4 regions of the Pseudundibacterium arcticum genome follow, and region 3 is predicted to be linked to each of the others. Evidence: predicted binding sites of a transcription regulator. Region 3 holds the regulator's gene; each other region holds the start of a gene.

Region 1 (4,765 bases), on a different contig from region 3:
TGATCAGGCCGCAGGTGATTGCCGCAAACGTGGCCTGGAACGCGACGTAGACGAATTCCGGTAGCACCACGCCTTTGCTAAAGGTGGCGGCGGTCGAGAAAGTGGCCTTGACCGGGTCCCAGATGCCGTTCAGGAATAAGCGGTCGAAACCCCCGATGAAGCGGGTATTTTCCGTAAATGCCAGGGAATAGCCGTAGATGCACCACAATACGATGATGACGGCGAAAATCACGAACACCTGCAGCAGGATCGACAGCATGTTCTTGGAACGCACCAGGCCGCCATAGAACAGCGCCAGACCGGGGATCGTCATCAGGATCACCAGCATGGTCGAGACCATCATCCAGCTGGTGTCACCCTTGTTCGGGGTCGGGGCGGCAGCGGGAGCTGCGGCCGGTGCAGAAGATGGGGCCGCTGCTGTCGTGGCCGCTGGTGCAGCTGCAGGTGCAGCAGCCGATGCGGCTGCGCTCGAGGCAGGCGCCGCCACTGCGGCACTGCTGGCAGCCGGCGCCGTAGTGGCCGCGGACGATTCATCGGCCGCCCATGCGGGCACGGAGCATACAGCGGTGACGCACAAGGCGCAGCCTGCCAGCCATTTGGCGATTGTTGTTTTCATTGTTTTCCCCTTACAGTGCGTCATTGCCGGTTTCACCGGTGCGGATCCGCACCACCTGTTCCAGCGCGCTCACAAAAATCTTGCCGTCGCCGATCTTGCCGGTGCGAGCCGAGGTTTCGATCGCCTCGATCACATGCTCGACCAGCGCGTCGTCGACTGCTGCCTCGATCCGCGTCTTGGGCAGGAAATCGACCACGTATTCGGCGCCGCGATACAGCTCGGTATGGCCTTTCTGGCGGCCGAAACCCTTGACTTCGGTGACGGTGATGCCTTGCACCCCGATCGCCGACAAGGCTTCACGCACCTCGTCGAGCTTGAACGGTTTGATAATGGCGGTAATCATTTTCATGTGAGCCTCGCTTAAAAAGTTTTTGCGACGGAAACCACCAGCGCACGCTTGCCCATGAACTTGCCGTTAGCCGGCGACGCATAGAACGTCTCGTCGGCGTTGGTGTCGACCGCGGCCACCGCCAGCGTGACGCCGCCAAGCTGGTTGAAGACCTTGCTGACGCCGATCTTGTAGTCGCTGTAGGTCGCGGCCGAGTCATTCACGCCGCGCACCTTTTGATAGCCGGCGTGCAGGTTCAAGGTGAAATCACTGCCCAGGTCGACATTGGCGCCGAGGTCCACGTAACCGCTGTTCTTGCTGTCCGGGATGCCGAACAGGGTGGTCAGCGCATGCGAATACTTGATATAGGCCGGACCGTAGCCGAGCTGGCCGTAGATTTCAAAGGTATTGGCGTTCTTGAAGCCGGGCACGTCGTCGAGCTTATTGTTGACGTAGACATAGGCCAGCGCGCCGACGTCATAACTCACATCCTTGACCAGTTCACCCTTCTTGCCGGCATACAGATCCCACTCCAGCGGCGTGCTGCCGGCGCCGTTGCCGATGTCCTTGACCCATTTGATGGTCGACAGCCAGGTACCGGCGTAGAACCCGGACGGGTTGTGGACATAATCGGCGCCGCCCTGCAGCGCTGGATCCAGCCGCGTCTGCGAAATGCCGCGATAGCGGTAATCGCTGACCAGGCTGGCATTGAAGCTGACTTCGTGCTCCGGCTTGGCATCTTCGGCCCACGCCGGCATGGCGCAAAGACTGCCGCCGGCGACGGCGGACACGGCGACTGCAAGTATCAATTTTTTCATCTTAGTTCCCTGGAGACGGTTTTGCACAATAAAATGGCGAACGAACAAGTTTCCCTTTAGCATTAGCAGGACTCGTGCCAGGTGCTCAGGGGATTAATTGACGCCGATTCAGCCCTTTTGCCACCCGACGCGGCGCGGACTATGATGAAATGGCAAGGACAGCGCGTTTGCAGCGCACCAGATTTATACCGATTTACCGCCGACCGCACCAAACTGGTGCGGCCCAACCGAGACAGAGGACAGCGATGGACAAGAATTTCTTCAACGACATGCAGGCCAAGATCAACCAGGCATTGGAAAATTCACCCGCCAAGGACATCGAAAAGAACGTCAAGGCGCTGATGAGCCAGGGCTTTGCCAAGCTCGACCTGGTCACGCGCGAAGAATTCGACGTGCAGGCGCAGGTGCTGGCCAAGACCCGCGCCAAGCTCGACGTGCTGGAAGCGCGCGTGGCGGAGCTTGAAGCCAAGCTGCCGCGCTAAGCCGCCGAGTCGACGATGACCCTGGCCGTATTGAAGAGCCGCGCGCTGGCTGGCATGCACGCGCCCGAAGTCACCGTCGAGGTGCATCTGGCCAACGGCCTGCCGAGTTTCACCATCGTGGGGCTGCCGGAAACCGAGGTCAAGGAATCGAAGGATCGGGTGCGGGCCGCGCTGCAGAACGCGCGCTTCGACTTCCCGGCGCAGCGCATCACGGTCAATCTGGCGCCGGCCGACCTGCCGAAGGAATCGGGCCGCTTCGATCTGCCGATCGCGCTCGGGATCCTGGCGGCGTCGGGCCAGATCCCGGGCGACCAGCTCGACCAGTATGAATTCGCCGGCGAACTGTCGCTGTCGGGCGAGTTGCGCCCGATCCGCGGCGCGCTGGCGATGACCTTTGCGATGCATGACGGCAGCGGCGAGCGCGGTCGCGACCACAAGCCGCGCGGCTTCATCCTGCCGCGCGCCAATGCCGATGAGGCGGCGCTGGTGCGCGACGCCAGTATTTATCCGGCCGAATCGCTGCTGCAGGTGTGCGCCCACTTCGGCGCCAGCGATCCGGAGGCAAGGCTGCAGCGCCATCGCCCCGCGGCCGCCGCGGTGCGGCCGCAATATCCGGATTTTGCCGAGGTCAAGGGCCAGCAGCAGGCCAAGCGCGCCTTGGAAGTGGCCGCCGCCGGCAATCACAGCGTGCTGTTGATCGGCCCGCCCGGCACCGGCAAAACCATGCTGGCGGCACGCTTCCCCGGCATCCTGCCGCCGATGACGGATCAGGAAGCGCTCGAATCGGCGGCAGTGCAATCGCTGACCAGCGGCTTCTCCATCGCGCGCTGGAAGCAACGACCATATCGTGCGCCGCATCACACCGCGTCCGGCGTGGCGCTGGTCGGTGGCGGCGGCACGCCGCGCCCCGGCGAAATCTCGCTGGCGCATCGCGGCGTACTGTTTCTGGACGAATTGCCGGAGTTCGATCGCAAGGTCCTGGAAGTGCTGCGCGAACCGCTCGAATCGGGCCAGATCACGATTTCGCGCGCGGCGCGCCAGGCCGATTTTCCGGCGCGCTTCCAGCTGATTGCGGCGATGAATCCCTGTCCATGTGGCTATCTGGGACACGTTTCCGGCAAATGCCGCTGCACGCCCGATCATGTGGCGCGCTATCAGGACCGCATCTCCGGGCCGCTGCTGGACCGGATCGACATGCAGATCCAGGTCGGTGCGCTGGCCCAGGACGAGCTGATGAAGCAAGGCGAAGGCGAGCCATCGAGTGCGGTCGCAACCCGGGTCGAGCGCGCGTTTGCGCTGCAACTGGGACGGCAGGACAAGGCCAACAACCTGTTGTCCACCACGGAAATCGACCAGCACTGCAAACCCGATGCGGCCGGCGAACAGCTGCTGCGCAGCGCGATGACGCGACTGAACTGGTCGGCACGCGCCTATCATCGCGTGCTGAAGGTGGCGCGCACCATCGCCGATCTGGCCGGCGCCGCGACCATCGGTGCGACGCATATCGCCGAGGCGATCCAGTATCGGCGTGCGTTGCGCGAACGTTGAGCGGCGCCCCGATGTTCATTGGAATCTTGTGCGCGCTCGGCGCCGGGCTGCTGTGGGGCCTGGTATTTATCGCACCGCTGCTGCTGGGTGACTATCCCGGCCTGGTGCTGTCATTTGCCCGCTATATCGCGTTCGGCCTGATCGCCCTGGTGCCGGCCTTGTTCGACTGGCGCCGCATCGTGGCCCTGCGTCGGGCCGACTGGATCGCCGCGCTGAAACTGGCGCTGGTCGGCAATCTGCTGTATTACGCGGCGCTGGCGACCGGCATCCAGCTGGCCGATGCACCGCTGCCGACCATGCTGATCGGCACGCTGCCGGTGGTGATTTCGGTGTGCGCGAATCTGCTGCCCGGCCATCCGTCGGAAACCGTCGCGTGGCGCTCGCTGGCACTGCCGCTGCTGATTATTGCGGCCGGTCTGATGCTGGTCAACGGCAGCGAACTGGCGCACATGAAGCAGATGCCGCACCTACCGCACGGGAGCGGCGCCGGCCGCACGCCGGCAGATTACGCGCTGGGCTGCGCGATCACACTGGGCGCGGTGGCGGCGTGGACCTGGTACCCGATCATGAACGGGCGCCACCTGAAGGCGCATCCGAATCTTGCTTCATCGACCTGGGCCACCGCGCAGGGCCTGGCAACCTTGCCGCTGGCACTGCTCGGCTTTGCCGGCTACGGGCTGTTCAGCCATGTCAGCGGCGGCGCGTACGCCTTCCCGCTCGGACCCAGACCGCAGCTGTTCATCGGCATCATGCTGGTGATCGGACTGCTCGCCTCGTGGCTCGGTACGCTGTTGTGGAACCAGGCCAGCCAGCGCCTGCCGACCTCGCTGGCCGGGCAGTTGATCGTGTTTGAAACGCTGGCCGCGCTGCTGTATGCATTCATCCTGCGTGGCAGCATGCCGCCGCCACAGGTGCTGACCGGCGTGCTACTGCTGTGCCTCGGCGTATTGCTGGGAGTGCACGTGTTCCAGCG
Region 2 (4,765 bases), on a different contig from region 3:
ATGACTTCGTCGATCAGGCCTTCTTCAACCAGGGGCTGGATTCTTTTTGGGGTTTTCATAATGATTGCCGAATTGGCATTGACCTTCGGTGTCATGGTGATGGTGCGGATAATCGCCAACGGAGCCGGGATTTCCAGGCGCGGCGACGGTGTGGTCAAGGTTCTGCTGTTCGCCGGCCCTCGATGAATCTGCCCTGCTTTCTTCTGCGTTGCCGCGAATGACTGCAAGGGAACCAAGGATGGGGTGCGTTCAAGGCGGCCAGCCCCTTAGTCAACCAACACGCCAAACCGTTGCTGACCAATGGCGGCGGCCTGGTTGCCGTGGCGCTCAGGCGGCTCATGAGCGGGCCAGCCAGCTTAGCGCCAGTCCGGCAGTATACAGCGCATTGCCGACGGACCTTCCGTATACGGCTGCGGTCCAACCCATTCTACAGAACCGCGCGCCACGGATCACCATTGTTGGCGTCGCTCCACTTCTGACAAAGCACCGAAATTTCTTTGACCCAAGCATCAGGTTGATGACCGTTGCCGGCATTGGGATGGTCAGGATTCGACCTGGGGCAGGCGAGCTTTGACATCTGGGTCAATGCTCGGCTGGCCGCAACAGCTATGCGCACCTGGAATTTACAGACCGGCTTGTTCGCATCGCGTGCGGGAAGCCTTGGCAGTCATGCGCGCGACGAAACGGTCTTGATGACAGTCACGCGGCTGATGAGAAACTCGCCGTCCACCACCGTTCGATGCGGCATGCCGACCACATTGAAACCGGGACCGCCGTCATCAAACCAAGTTTGTGCCAATGCGTCAAATTCCTGCGGTTTCATGCGCAACATCTGCGCGCTGATGACGAACGTCGCGCCGTCCTTCTGCTTTTTCACAAAATCGTCGATCCCGGCCAATTCTTTCCCCTGTCTTGCGATGGTTGTGCCTTTTCCTCCGCCCGTGCGCTCCGCAGCGGGTTGCTCAGTGTAGTCGCAAATTCACTTCCAATGGGTACGCAGCACGGACCAAACGTACCAGGAATCAGGATCAGATCCGCCCAGGCGACATTTTCTTGCCATCCAGCGTCAGGTTGACCGACATGTCCAACAATGATGACTTGCGGCGGATAGAATTATTTGGGACGCGTCAGTTTGAACCGACTTCCAGTGCCCACGCGGGTGTCGAAGGCACTGCGATCGACACCGATCATGGTATTCATCAGGTCGCGGGTAAACACCAAATTTCCGAAATACCACGAGTGGCTTTTCATGCCCATGATAGGACTTGGTTGGTCGGGCGCGAGTATTGTTGCATCTGATACCAGCTGGTTGTAATAGTCCGAGCAGTCAACATTCACGGCAATACCAGGCGCGTCATCTGGCAGTCCGATCCTGCCGGCCCTGGGTGCCACACCCATCCTCTTGACGTTGGAAATGCCGAGTGCTTCATCAAATTTGTTTGAATAATTTGTCAGACGCAGACAATGGCGATAGAGTGACGCGGTCCCACTGTCACCCTCCGACATTGATGCGGAAGACACGTCGCCAGCAGCAAACATGATTTGACTGACATTCCAGGATCCATTCGGCAATTGGGAATCATCGGCATCATCAAACGCTTCCCGGATCACATACGCGCCGACTGAATGGCCTAGCAAATGGATATTTATAGGGCAATCAGGTGTTTGAACTTCAGACAAATACCGGATGCCGTCGTTGACCAATTGAAACGATGTCAACTTCGCTTTGTGTCGGTCGGCCAGATATGCCAAGGCTTGGTTGCCGCACGGCCAATCGTACGAAACAACAACCCCTTTAAAGCCCATGCCGTTTAAATCTTCCGATAATCGGCGGTGACGGTCAATCACTTCTTGCTCATTGATATTGTAGCCATGAGCAATAAACAAGATATCGCCACGCGCTTCTTTTTTGGAGTTCTTCCAGCTACCTGCCGCCCGCACCGCCTTAAACCACTTGTCTGCTTTTACCTCATGGTCAGGAGAAGGATTTTCGTTTTTTGGTACAAATAGAAAACGTGTTTGCCCTACCTCATCGGTAAATTTTTTCCCTGCAACAGCGCGTACGGACATCACATAATCTATTTGTGCCATGTCGAGATCACCCTTTGTTTTGATCATTATAAATGACCGAACTTCTCTCTCGACGCACGGGCTCAGGTCGAGATATTACGGCGCAACCACCTCCACGCCATGCCTGGCAAAAATTTTAGCCATCTCGCCGGAGGAAACCAAATCATTGGTTGCGTCTTGTAATAATTTGGCGAGTTCGGTGGCATCCTTCTTCACCGCCATGCCGACCACCCAGCCTTTGCGTGGCAAGCGGGGAAACACGACCTCACTCATCTGGTAATTGGGGTCTTTTCTTAAAACCGATTCTATTTCTGATCGGTTGGCGACTACCCCATCCAACTCGCCTGCCTTGAGTTTTTCAAGTGCCTCCGTCGCAGTCGAATAGATTTTCACGTTCTCCCGAAACTTGCCATCTTCCGCGCCGAGGAGCAACACTGCAGCGATCGAAACCTTTTCGACACCAATGTTCTTACCTGCGATCGAATCGAGATTATCAAACCGCGGCACCTTGCGTGTATCGCGCACCAGACGCACCGTCTCTCGATGATATGGTGCGAAAATTTCGACCTTGTCATTTTGCTGCATCAGCCGCTGGTCTACCGGAACATGCAGCAGAACATCGGCCGGGCCATAGCCCAGATAGTGTCCTTTCCACACCATGTTACGCAAGTCATCGCCCACATCATCACCGGCGGGAAAGGGCAGCAAACTCAGCTGCAGCCCTATTTTTTTCGCCAGTGCCGCCGCCAGATCAATATCAATGCCGCCATCGTTCGCGGAAAACGGTGCAAAGTCCTTATAGACAGCCACCTTCAACACGCCGGACTGTTTGATTTTCAAAAAATCAGCGTCAGCTCGTGCAGGCGAGGCAATGCATAGGACCAAGCATATTGGCGATAACATCGCCGCAAGGGTCCTGCAACAGAAATTGCGCATGGTGTGCACCCTATTCTTTTATGTTTGCGATCGTTTGCTCATGGCCGCGCTGGGCTCATATGAGCTGCGCGGTTGGTTATTTGATTTCCCGCAAAGTCTCGAGATAGGCCTTGATGGACCACATTGCTTCCTGATTCAGGAAACCTTCGAACGGTGGCATGTATACGGCGCCATTGCGGACCTTCCCATGGCGAATGGATGTCAGGAAATATTTATCCGTTTCCTTATAGCAAGCTTGTTTTTTCGCGTCAGCCTTCAGATCCGTGCAATCTCGATCCAATAGCCGCAAATCCGGCGCGATACCGCCGGATTGCGCCTGCAGTCCATGGCAACGCGCGCAATTTTCAGCATATGCAGATGTCCCTATTTTCACCGCCTCCTTCTGGCCGCGATAGGGGTTTTCCTCGCGCCATACCGGCCCAAGCACAGGCAATGTTTTAGTGTCTACTGCTTGCGGCGTCACGGCACCGTGCGCAGACGCAAATGATGGCGCCAATGCAACAGCCAACAAAGAGCAACCATAAATTACGCATTTAATCTTGTTCATACAATCTCCTCGGCAAAGTTTTTTACAGAATGAGGAGGTAGAGGCAATTGTCGTGCCAAGCGGATTGGGCAGAGGGCAGTATTTTTGTGTTCTGTTTCTGAACAGGTGCTACAGTAGGTAACAGCACAAAAATAATAAATGGAACGCTGGCTGAATCAAAGACGGCAGGAGACTAAGTCATGCATCGAACGGTAATCGACGACGCAGACGATACGCGCAAAAATTTGCCCGCGGGCGCTGCGACAAAAGCAACGGCGGTGGGTGGCACGCTTTCTGCGTGCGACGCGAACATGATGATAGAAGAATCCCGCCAACGCTCCATCGCGTATGGCCTGTCCGAAACGGACAAGCCAGACTTCAGTCCCGTAGGTCGGACTGATTTATCGCTATTGCTGGAGCAGAACCGCGCTTTGCACATGCATGCGTTGCCGGTGATGGAAACACTGTACGAACAAATCATCAATACCCACAACATGGTGATCCTGACTGACGTCAACGGTCTGATCGTGCACACGCTGGGAGATGACGATTTTTTGGAAAAGGCCAATCGGGTGGCGCTCAAGCCCGGTGTCACTTGGTCCGAAGCCAGCAAAGGAACCAATGCAATTGGGACTGCGATCGCGGAGCAACTACCGGTACAGATACATGCCAACGAACATTATCTGGTGGCCAATCACTTTCTTACGTGCTCGGCGGCGCCGATTGTTGATCATCAAGGCAATGTGATCGGTGTGCTGGATGTGACCGGCGATCAATGTAGTTTTCACAAGCACACCATGGCGCTGGTGCGCATGTCGGCCCAGATGATCGAAAATCATTTGTTTACGGCCGCATTCCAGGATGCAATCACCCTACACTTCAATACACGGCCAGAATTCATCGGCACGCTGATGGAAGGGATCGCGTCGTTCACTCCGAGCGGACGGTTCCTTTCCGCCAACCGGACGGGCTTGTTTCAGCTTGGCTTGCCGTTATCGGCGCTTCAATCGCACACGTTCAGCTCACTGTTCGGCTTGCCCATTTCGGCCTTGTTCGACCATTACCGGACGGCTGTGCCTGGATTGCTGAATCTATGCTTGCCTAGCGGCGTGCGCGTATACGGACGCGCCCAACTGCATATCGCCAATAGCGTATTCCACCACTCCGTGGGCTTGGCTCGTGACGACGAAGATACAACCAGGAACAACAGCTTGTGTTCAGCGTCGAGCAATC
Region 3 (4,765 bases):
TTTCTCGGTCAACAATACCGCCAACGGCGGGAGCAAACCCGGCGCCGGGAGGATCAAGGTCGTGATTCAGCCGCGCCCCGAGTCGAAGGGAAGTAAATGAGCAGCACCCTGGATGTGCGCGGCCTGCAAAAATCCTATGGCAAACGGATGGTGGTCAGCGATGTGTCGGTGCAAGTAAAAAGCGGTGAAGTGGTCGGCCTGCTGGGCCCGAACGGTGCCGGCAAGACCACCTCGTTTTATATGATCGTCGGCCTGGTGCCGTCGGACGCCGGCGAGATCGATCTGGATGGCGTCGATATCTCGCACCACCCGATCCACCGGCGCGCGATGCTCGGCCTGTCCTACCTGCCGCAAGAGGCGTCGGTGTTTCGCAAGCTGACGGTGGAAGACAATATCCGCGCAGTACTGGAACTGCAAAAAACGGATGGCAAGGCACTGCCGAAAGCGGAGATCGAGCAGCGACTGGACACCTTGTTGCACGATTTGCAAATTGAAAAGCTGCGCGAGAATCAGGCGCTGTCGCTGTCCGGTGGTGAGCGGCGGCGCGTCGAGATCGCGCGCGCGCTGGCCACCAACCCGCGTTTTATCCTGTTGGACGAACCGTTTGCCGGCGTCGATCCGATCGCGGTGATCGAGATCCAGCGCATCGTGCGTTTCCTGAAGGCGCGCGACATCGGCGTGCTGATCACCGACCACAATGTGCGCGAGACACTCGGCATCTGCGACCACGCCTACATCATCAATCAGGGCGAGGTGCTGGCCAGCGGCCATCCGGACGAGATCATCGCCAATGAATCGGTGCGGCGGGTGTACCTGGGGGAACATTTCCGTATGTAAACCCGTGCGATGCAAGCCGTGGGCAACGCCGTGCGGCACTGCGGCTGGCCGCTGAACGAGTGATGCAGCATGCATACGGAACTGTAAACGATCCACATACTCCATGAGAGGAACGTTGGTTTCGCATACCAATTAATGGGAGAAGCAACATACTCCATCACAAAGATCAATATCAATCAATATCAATCAAGATCACCGGCGCGCCATCGGTCCGTGATAAGTTGCAGCAAGCCGCACAGGAAATAATCCAGCCGACATGAAACAAACATGAAGCAGTCACTTCAGCTCCGCACTTCGCAGCATCTTGCGTTGACCCCACAATTGCAGCAATCGATACGATTGCTGCAATTGTCGACGCTCGAACTGCAGCAGGAACTGGAGCAGATCATGCTAGAGAATCCGCTGCTGGAGCGACTCGACGATCCACTCGATCGTTCGGTGCGATTGCAGGCCGATGGCGTGTTTAACGATACGTCCGGCACCTCCAGCACGCCGGCCGACACGGGGCCAAGCGCCAGCGACAGCAATGGCTCAGGCAGCGCCGACCAACCTGAGCGCGCTGCGGAGGGCGCCGATGCCGGCGCTGCGGCGGACGGCGAACCGGCCGAAGCCGGCGACTCCGACTGGAGTTTCGACGATGCCCCGCGCAGCAGCAAGGCGCCCGACGACGATGGCTGGCCGCAACTGGAAGCGCATCACTCGACGCTGCGCGAGCACCTGCTGGAGCAGATGCGGGTGACCGTGCGTGAGCCGCGCGACCGCGCGCTGCTGGAACTGGTGATCGACGCAATCGACGAGAACGGCTATCTGGAGCAGACGCTGGAAGAAATCCACGCGCTGCTACCGCCGGAATTGGAAGTCGAACTCGATGAACTGAACACGGTACTGAAGCTGTTGCAGAGTTTCGACCCGGCTGGCGTCGGTGCCTGCTGCGCCGCAGAATGCCTGGCGTTGCAAATCAAGCGATTGCCGAAAGTGCCATACGTGACGCGCAAGATGGCGCTCGCAATCGTCGAACACCACCTCACCCTGTTTGCGCAACGCGACTTCACCAAACTCAAAAAAGCGTTCAGTTGCGACGACGAGGATCTGCGCGAGGCGCAGACCGTGATCCGGATGTGCAACCCGCATCCGGGCGCCGTATTCGCCGCCGGCAGCTCGGATTACGTGGTGCCGGACGTGGTAGTGCGGCGCATCAAGAACGACTGGCAGGTGACGCTGAACCGCGATGTGATGCCGCGGCTGCGGGTCAACGCGATGTATGCCAGCATCCTCAAGCAAAACAAGGGCGATGGCTCGCTCGGCTCGCAACTGCAAGAGGCAAAGTGGCTGATCAAGAATATGCGCCAGCGTTTCGATACGATTCTTCGCGTATCGCAAGCGATTGTGGAGCGCCAGCGGAACTTTTTTACCCATGGCGCTGTCGCGATGCGCCCCCTTGTTTTGCGTGAAATAGCTGATACACTGGGTTTACACGAGAGCACCATTTCTCGTGTCACCACGCAGAAGTACATGCTTACCCCGCACGGCATGTTCGAGTTGAAATACTTCTTTGGCAGCCACGTCGCCACCGAAGCGGGAGGGGAAGCGTCATCGACGGCGATACGGGCACTCATCACGCAACTGATAGGAGCAGAAGACCCTCAACATCCACTTTCAGACAGCAAAATTGCAGACATGCTGGGTGAACAGGGCATGGTAATCGCGCGACGCACGGTCGCGAAATATCGAGAAGCCCTCAAGATCCCGGCGGTAGGCCTGCGCAAGTCTTTGTAGTTTTTCTCGTTGCTGTGTTCCTGCGGTAGCGTTGTTTGTAGTTGATCGGGAACGCCAGTGACATCAATAGGAGCGTTGTATGAATCTCACCATCAGTGGACATCATCTCGAAGTGACCCCCGCAATCAGGGACTATGTACAAAGCAAGCTCGAGCGCGTCATGCGCCATTTCGAACATGTCATTGATATAGCGGTCATCCTGACCGTCGATAATCTCCCGGAAAAAGAAAAGCGACAAAAAGCGGAAATCAATCTGCGTTTGAGCGGAAAGGCGCTGCACGTGGAAAGTCTGGCGCATGACCTGTATGCCGCCATCGACAGCCTGATCGACAAACTTGATCGTCAAGTGATCAAGTACAAAGACAGGTTGCAACAACATCAACATGAGGCAATCAAGCATATGCCGGAGGCGCCAGCGCCCGAAGTCGTCGCCACCTAGGTGGCCGACTGCCGAACAGATCGGCAACATGGTATGAAGGGCGCAGCGATGCGCCCTTTTCCATTGGAGCGCATCAAGATTTGCCGTGACCTGCACCGATATGGATATTCGCGTAGCTCGAGAGAATCGGATTTGATGCTTCGCGGAAAACTCGGCATCCGGTACTGCGCACGGCAACGGGCACTGGCAACACGAGTTCCGATAAAATGCTGCTTTCTTTTTCGCCAATCACACCATGTCCGACTACGTTCAGAGCAGCACCCACAACCGGATCGGCTTCATCACACTGAACCGCCCGGATGCGCTCAATTCCTTGTCACTGGCGATGGTGCGCGCATTGACGCAGGTGCTGCTGGGCTGGCGCGATGACGCGGCGATCGATGCGGTCGTGATCCATAGCAGCAGCGCCAAGGCGTTTTGCGCCGGCGGCGATATCCGCTTCTTTCATGCGGTTGGCAGCAAGCCACCCACCGGCGGCAGCGCGCTGCTGGAAGATTTCTTCACCGAAGAATATGCGCTGAATCACCTGATCCACCATTATCCGAAACTGTATATCGCGCTGCTCGATGGCGTGGTGATGGGCGGCGGGATGGGTATCGCGCAGAGCGGCGAAGCGGCGCGTCTGCGCATCGTCACCGAGCGCACCAAGATGGCGATGCCGGAAGTCAATATCGGTCTGTTCCCCGATGTCGGCGGCGGTTATTTCCTGTCGCGCGCACCAGGCCGGATCGGCGCCTATCTGGGCCTGACCGGCGAGATCATCGGCGCCGCCGATGCCCTGCATGCCGGGCTGGCCGATGTATTCGTGCCATCGGCCGAGTTGCCGACGCTGCTGGCGCTGTTGCGCACCAATCCGCGCGGCGGATCGGGCAACGGCGCGCGTGCCGTGGTCAATCACTTTGCTGCCGGGTTCCGTGCGCAAATTGATCCGGCCGCGAGCCGGCTGGCAATGCAACGCGCGCTGATCGACCGCCACTTCGCGCACGATAGCGTGCAGCAGATCGTTGCGGCGCTGGAGCAGGATGGCGACCCGTTCGCGCAAAAAACCCTGGCCGTGATGCGACAACGCTCGCCATTGCTGATGTGCGTCACGCTGGAACAGCTGCGGCGCGGCGCCAGCATGTCCGTGGCCGACTCCCTGCGCATGGAGCGCACCATGGTGCGGCACTGTTTCGAGCATGGCGAAGTGCTGGAAGGCATACGCGCGCTGGTGATCGACAAGGACAATGCCCCGCAGTGGAACCCGCCGGCATTGGAGGCCGTCACGCCCGAGATGGTGGGCGCGTTCTTTGTCGAGGCGTGGCCGGCCTATGCGCATCCGCTGAAGAATTTGGCGTAACGGCCGCAACGCCCCGCAGTGCTATCTATTGCAGGCGACAATGCGTACATGAGCAAACAACTCGATCATCGCGGCGCTGCGGCGAGCGCAGGATAAACTGGCCTGCCGTCATGCGCGCGAGCAGGTCGGCCATTGCTTGATCGACGGACGATCAGATTTCGTCGACTGCAAACAGGCGTCGATACTCGCGGATCGCGTAGCGATCGGTCATGCCGGCGATGTAGTCGGCTACTTGACGTGCCTGTGTATGGCGGTCGCCGCCGGCAGCCAGATAATCCGGCGGTAGGAGGCCCGGCTCGGCGATGAAGGCATCGAACAACTGCCGCACGATATGGCGCGCCTTGCTGGTCATTCGGTTGACCTGGTAATGCCGG
Region 4 (4,765 bases), on a different contig from region 3:
GTTCAGCAGCGTCGATTTGCCGCAACCGGAATGACCGATCAGCGTGATGACCTCGCCCTTTTTCACCGTCAGGTTAATGTCACGCAATGCGTGGAACGTTCCTTTTTTGGTATGAAACGCCATTTCCACATGTTGAATCTCGATGAATTTGTTGAACGCGTTATCCGTCATTGTTTTCTCCACTTTCTCAACTTTCCCCACACCGCATGTCAATGCCGGTTCGCTGATGCGACGCATCGCATCGCATCGCAGCCTAGCTACCCACTTCTTCGTACGTGAATGCCTTGGCCAGCGCCACCAGCGCCTGTTCCAGCAATAAACCCACGACGCCGATCACCACGATCGCGATGATGATGTGTGGCACGTTCAAGTTATTCCATTCATCCCAGACCCAGAAACCGATACCGACACCGCCGGTCAACATTTCCGCTGCGACAATCACCAGCCACGCGGTGCCGATCGCCAGCCGGACGCCGGTCAGCATGTAAGGCAGCACCGACGGGAACAGTATCTTGGTGAGGATCTTCCACTCGGACAGATTCAATACCCTGGCCACGTTCATGTAATCTTGCGGCACCCGCTGCACACCCACCGCGGTGTTGATGATCATCGGCCAGATCGAGCAAATGAAAATGGCCCAGATCGCCGCCGGATTGGCGGCCTTGAACACCAGCAGACCGATCGGCAGCCACGCCAACGGCGACACTGGCTTGAGCAGGCTGATGATCGGACCGAACATGCCCGACAAGAACTTGAAACGGCCCACCATGAATCCGAGCGGGATGCCGATCAGTGCCGCCAGACTGAAGCCGACGGCGACGCGCTTCAACGAAGCGAGGATGTTCCAGCCGATGCCCTGATCGTTCGGTCCTTTTTGATAAAACGGATCGGAGAACAGTTTGATCGCCTCGTTCAGCGTCAGCAGCGGCGACGGAATGCCGCTGTTTTTTTCCGCGACAATTGCCCACACCAGCACCAGCAAGGCCAAACCCAGCAACGGCGGCAAGACGGCCGCAAAGAGTGCCCGCAACGACGACCCTTTGTTGCCGGTTTTCGGTCGCGAGGCAACTGCAACGATGGCTTTCCTGGTTTCGATCTGATCCGATTTGGCAGACATTTTTTTAGGGACGGACGCCGATGGCGGCGCTGCTGGCGGCGCTGCGTTCTGATTTAATACCGTGTCTATCACTGCATTCATGGCGCCTCCTTAAGCCTTGATCTTGAACGAAGCGGCATACGCTGCCGGATTCTTGCCATCCCACACCGTGCCATCCATCAGCTTGCTGGATCGCATCACGTCCTTGGGCAGATTGACCTTGGCCATGCTGGCGGCTTCCTTGTACAAATCGATCTGATTAACGGCCTTCGCCACCGCCAGGTAATCGGGATCGCTCTTGAGCAGACCCCAGCGCTTGTGCTGGGTCAGGAACCACATGCCGTCGGACAGGTAAGGGAAATTGACTGCGCCGTCGTTGAAGAACTTCATGAAGTTCGGGTCATCCCAGGTCTTGCCCAGGCCGTTCTGGTAACGACCAAGGATGCGCTGATTGATCACGTCGACCGAGGTATTCACGTACGATTTATCGGCAATGGTCGCCGCCATCTTGTTTTTATTGGACAGCGAGGCGTCGATCCAGCGGCTCGCTTCCAGAATTGCGGCGGTCACTGCGCGCGCGGTATTCGGATATTTCTGGACGAACTCGGCGGTCGTGCCGAGCACTTTTTCCGGGTGATCTTTCCAGATATCCTGGGTTGTGGTGGCAGTGATGCCGATGCCATCGACGATCGCGCGATGGCCCCACGGTTCACCGACGCAAAAGCCGTCCATGTTACCGACCCGCATATTGGCGACCATTTGCGGTGGCGGCACGGTGATGACCTTGGCCTCCCGCATCGGATTGATGCCGTTCGCAGCCAGCCAGTAGTACAGCCACATCGCGTGGGTGCCGGTCGGGAAGGTTTGCGCAAAGGTGTACTCGCGCTTGTCGGTTTGCATCAATTTGGCAAGACCGGCGCCGTCGACTGCCCCCTTGTCTGCAATTTTCTTCGACAGCGTGATCGCCTGGCCATTGTTGTTGAGTGCCATCAACACCGCCATGTCCTTCTTCGGCCCGCCGATGCCAAGTTGCACGCCGTAGATCAAGCCATACAGCACATGCGCGGCGTCGAGCTCGCCATTGACCAGCTTGTCGCGCACGCTGGCCCACGAAGATTCTTTGGTAGGAATAATCTTGACGCCGTATTTCTTGTCGAAACCCAGCACCGACGCCATGATCACCGAGGCGCAATCGGTCAACGGGATGAAGCCAATCCTGACTTCCTCTTTTTCCGGTTTATCGGAACCGGCAGCCCATACGCCCCGCGTGGCCAAACCGGCGAAGGCGCTGGCCGTGAGGCTCGCCCCAACCTTCAGGATGGTGCGTCGGCGCGTGTTGGTATTGCTGTCTTCTGTCGTCATGAGGTCCTCGAGATCCAAGTGGTATGGGCAAAAAGAAAGGCGTCCGGTCAGCGTGAGCTTGGCTCACCTGACTCGGACGCCTTTGTCCAAATTGTCTCGACCGACGTTGGTCAAAACGAATTAATGTTCACTGTACTGTTCGCAGCGCCGCCGTTGGCGCTACCTACTCCATTGCAATTGGTGTGCCAGCCAGATTCGGAATCTTTTGGCGCAATCTGCTCCCTTTACAACCAATTTCCGCTCTATTTTTGTGCGACGCATCAAAATGAGGCGCAAAAGATCAGCCCAGCAATTCGGCCGCATCGAGTATCCGTTGCGCCACATCCGACAATTTCAGATTCTTGTCCATCGCCAGCCGGCGCAGCTTTTGATAAGCCTCGTCTTCCGTCATCTTGTGGCGCTCCATCAGCAAGCCCTTGGCGCGGTCGATGGTCTTGCGCTCGGCCAGCTTGAGCTTGGTATCGGATAATTCGGTGCGCAATTTCTGGTCGACATTGAAGCGTGCCAGCGCCACATCGAGCACCGGCTTGATGCGCTCGGACTGCAAACCGGCGACGATGTAAGCCGACACGCCGGCCGCCATCGCCGCTTCCATACTCGACTTGTCATGGTCCTCGGTAAACAGGACGATCGGGCGCGGCGCGCCCTGAGTCGCTATCACGACATGCTCCAGCACGTCGCGCGCATCCGATTCGGCATCGATGATGATCATGTCGGGCTGCAATTGCGCCACCCGGTCCGGCAAATGCAGATCCGCCGGAAACACCGCGATGATGTTATAGCCCGCCTCCAGCAAGCCGATCCGCAAGGCGCGCGCCCGCTCGGCTTGGGCCCAGGCCAGCTCGTCCTGCTCGCCTTCGGGCGGCATGATGGAATTGATGACGACGATGCGCAGCGAGCGCACGTCATTGGGTGGGTATCGATTCATCGCCATTCGTCAGACACGCCAGACACTTCGGGCCTCGTTATTGATGGAGTAGGTTGGGAGTACATTAGGAGTACGTTCGGAATACGTTACAATCCACGCAAGAATCACGCCAACTGTCTCCCCATGCTCGTTCTAGGTATTGAATCGTCCTGTGATGAAACCGGTATTGCGCTGTATGACACGCAAAAAGGTTTGCTGGCGCACGCGCTGCATTCGCAAGTCGCGATGCATGAAGCCTACGGCGGGGTCGTGCCCGAACTGGCCTCGCGCGACCATATCCGGCGCGCGATACCGTTGCTGGAACAGTGTTTTGCCGCGGCTGGCGTGGAACACGCGGCGATCGATGCGATCGCCTATACGCAAGGGCCGGGCTTGGCCGGCGCGCTGCTGGTCGGCGCCTCGGTTGCCTGCAGTTTGGGGCTGGCGCTCGGCAAGCCGGTGCTCGGTGTGCATCATTTGGAAGGCCATCTATTGTCGCCGTTGCTGGCCACGAATGCATCCTATGCGCCGCCACGATTTCCATTCGTGGCCTTGCTGGTATCGGGCGGCCATACCCAGCTGATGCGGGTCGATGGCGTCGGCCAATATGCCTTGCTGGGCGACACGCTGGACGACGCCGCCGGCGAAGCGTTCGACAAATCGGCCAAGCTGCTCGGACTTGGCTATCCCGGCGGACCGGCGATTTCGCGCATGGCTGAATTCGGCGACCCGCTGGCCTACAAGCTGCCCCGACCGATGTTGCATTCGAAGGATCTGAATTTCAGCTTTTCCGGCTTGAAAACCGCGGTGCTGACGCTGGTCAAGAACCATCCCGCCAATATCTGCGAGCAGGACAAGGCCAATATCGCGCGCGCATTCGTCGATGCGATGGTCGAGGTGCTGGTCGCAAAATGCATCGCGGCGCTCAAGCAAACCGGCCTGAATCGGCTGGTCATCGCCGGCGGCGTCGGTGCCAACGCACAATTGCGCAGCGCGCTCAATGCCGCGGCCGACAAGAAGCGCTTTCAGGTGTTCTACCCGGAACTGGAATTTTGCACCGACAACGGCGCGATGATCGCCTTTGCCGGCGCGTTGCGCCTGCAACGCGATCCGGCAGCGGCGACGCATGATTATGCGTTCAATGTGCGGCCACGCTGGCCGCTCAATGAGTTGACCTGAGTCGCGCAGTTGTGACCGATGGTGTCAGACCTTCAGTGCCGGAGAATCACGCCGGGTTAGCGTAATCACGCTGGCCGCAGCTCATTTCTTCTTGCTGCCCAGGCGCCCTTCCTTACCCGCCATCAGATTCGCTATATTCTGCCGATGCCGGTAAACCAGTAGCACGCTCATCGCCAATACCGCAAAAAAAGTGGCGTCGACGCCAAACAGCAAACCCGAAT

Evidence for each region. Region 3 encodes sigma-54, which starts transcription at its own class of promoters, with help from an activator protein. Its sites were predicted from a motif close to TGGCANGNAANCTGCTTT; they were not measured.
Region 1: a site for sigma-54 is predicted at 1,825-1,842, ahead of ACFOFO_RS14880 (TorF family putative porin). Genes of this name have one in related genera too.
Region 2: a site for sigma-54 is predicted at 3,594-3,611, ahead of pedF (cytochrome c-550 PedF). Genes of this name have one in related genera too.
Region 4: a site for sigma-54 is predicted at 2,629-2,646, ahead of ACFOFO_RS02730 (CmpA/NrtA family ABC transporter substrate-binding protein). Genes of this name have one in related genera too.

The regions. Positions count from the first base shown of each region.
Region 1 is NZ_JBHRTP010000045.1:37,113-41,877, reverse strand. It holds gene amt (ammonium transporter) at 1-616, opposite strand, end outside; gene ACFOFO_RS14885 (P-II family nitrogen regulator) at 627-965, opposite strand; gene ACFOFO_RS14880 (TorF family putative porin) at 977-1,762, opposite strand; gene ACFOFO_RS14875 (accessory factor UbiK family protein) at 2,008-2,244, shown strand; gene ACFOFO_RS14870 (YifB family Mg chelatase-like AAA ATPase) at 2,260-3,792, shown strand; gene ACFOFO_RS14865 (DMT family transporter) at 3,804-4,765, shown strand, end outside.
Region 2 is NZ_JBHRTP010000088.1:25,750-30,514, forward strand. It holds gene ACFOFO_RS22830 (PA4780 family RIO1-like protein kinase) at 1-59, opposite strand, end outside; gene ACFOFO_RS22835 (hypothetical protein) at 668-898, opposite strand; gene ACFOFO_RS22840 (alpha/beta hydrolase) at 1,114-2,118, opposite strand; gene ACFOFO_RS22845 (substrate-binding periplasmic protein) at 2,167-2,910, opposite strand; gene pedF (cytochrome c-550 PedF) at 3,083-3,553, opposite strand; gene ACFOFO_RS22855 (sigma-54-dependent Fis family transcriptional regulator) at 3,847-4,765, shown strand, end outside.
Region 3 is NZ_JBHRTP010000016.1:47,756-52,520, forward strand. It holds gene lptA (lipopolysaccharide transport periplasmic protein LptA) at 1-100, shown strand, start outside; gene lptB (LPS export ABC transporter ATP-binding protein) at 97-837, shown strand; gene ACFOFO_RS06000 (RNA polymerase factor sigma-54) at 1,105-2,613, shown strand; gene hpf (ribosome hibernation-promoting factor, HPF/YfiA family) at 2,693-3,052, shown strand; gene ACFOFO_RS06010 (enoyl-CoA hydratase/isomerase family protein) at 3,288-4,391, shown strand; gene ACFOFO_RS06015 (deoxyguanosinetriphosphate triphosphohydrolase) at 4,543-4,765, opposite strand, start outside.
Region 4 is NZ_JBHRTP010000007.1:40,685-45,449, forward strand. It holds gene ACFOFO_RS02720 (ABC transporter ATP-binding protein) at 1-171, opposite strand, end outside; gene ntrB (nitrate ABC transporter permease) at 254-1,198, opposite strand; gene ACFOFO_RS02730 (CmpA/NrtA family ABC transporter substrate-binding protein) at 1,208-2,458, opposite strand; gene ACFOFO_RS02735 (ANTAR domain-containing response regulator) at 2,739-3,386, opposite strand; gene tsaD (tRNA (adenosine(37)-N6)-threonylcarbamoyltransferase complex transferase subunit TsaD) at 3,510-4,544, shown strand; gene plsY (glycerol-3-phosphate 1-O-acyltransferase PlsY) at 4,626-4,765, opposite strand, start outside.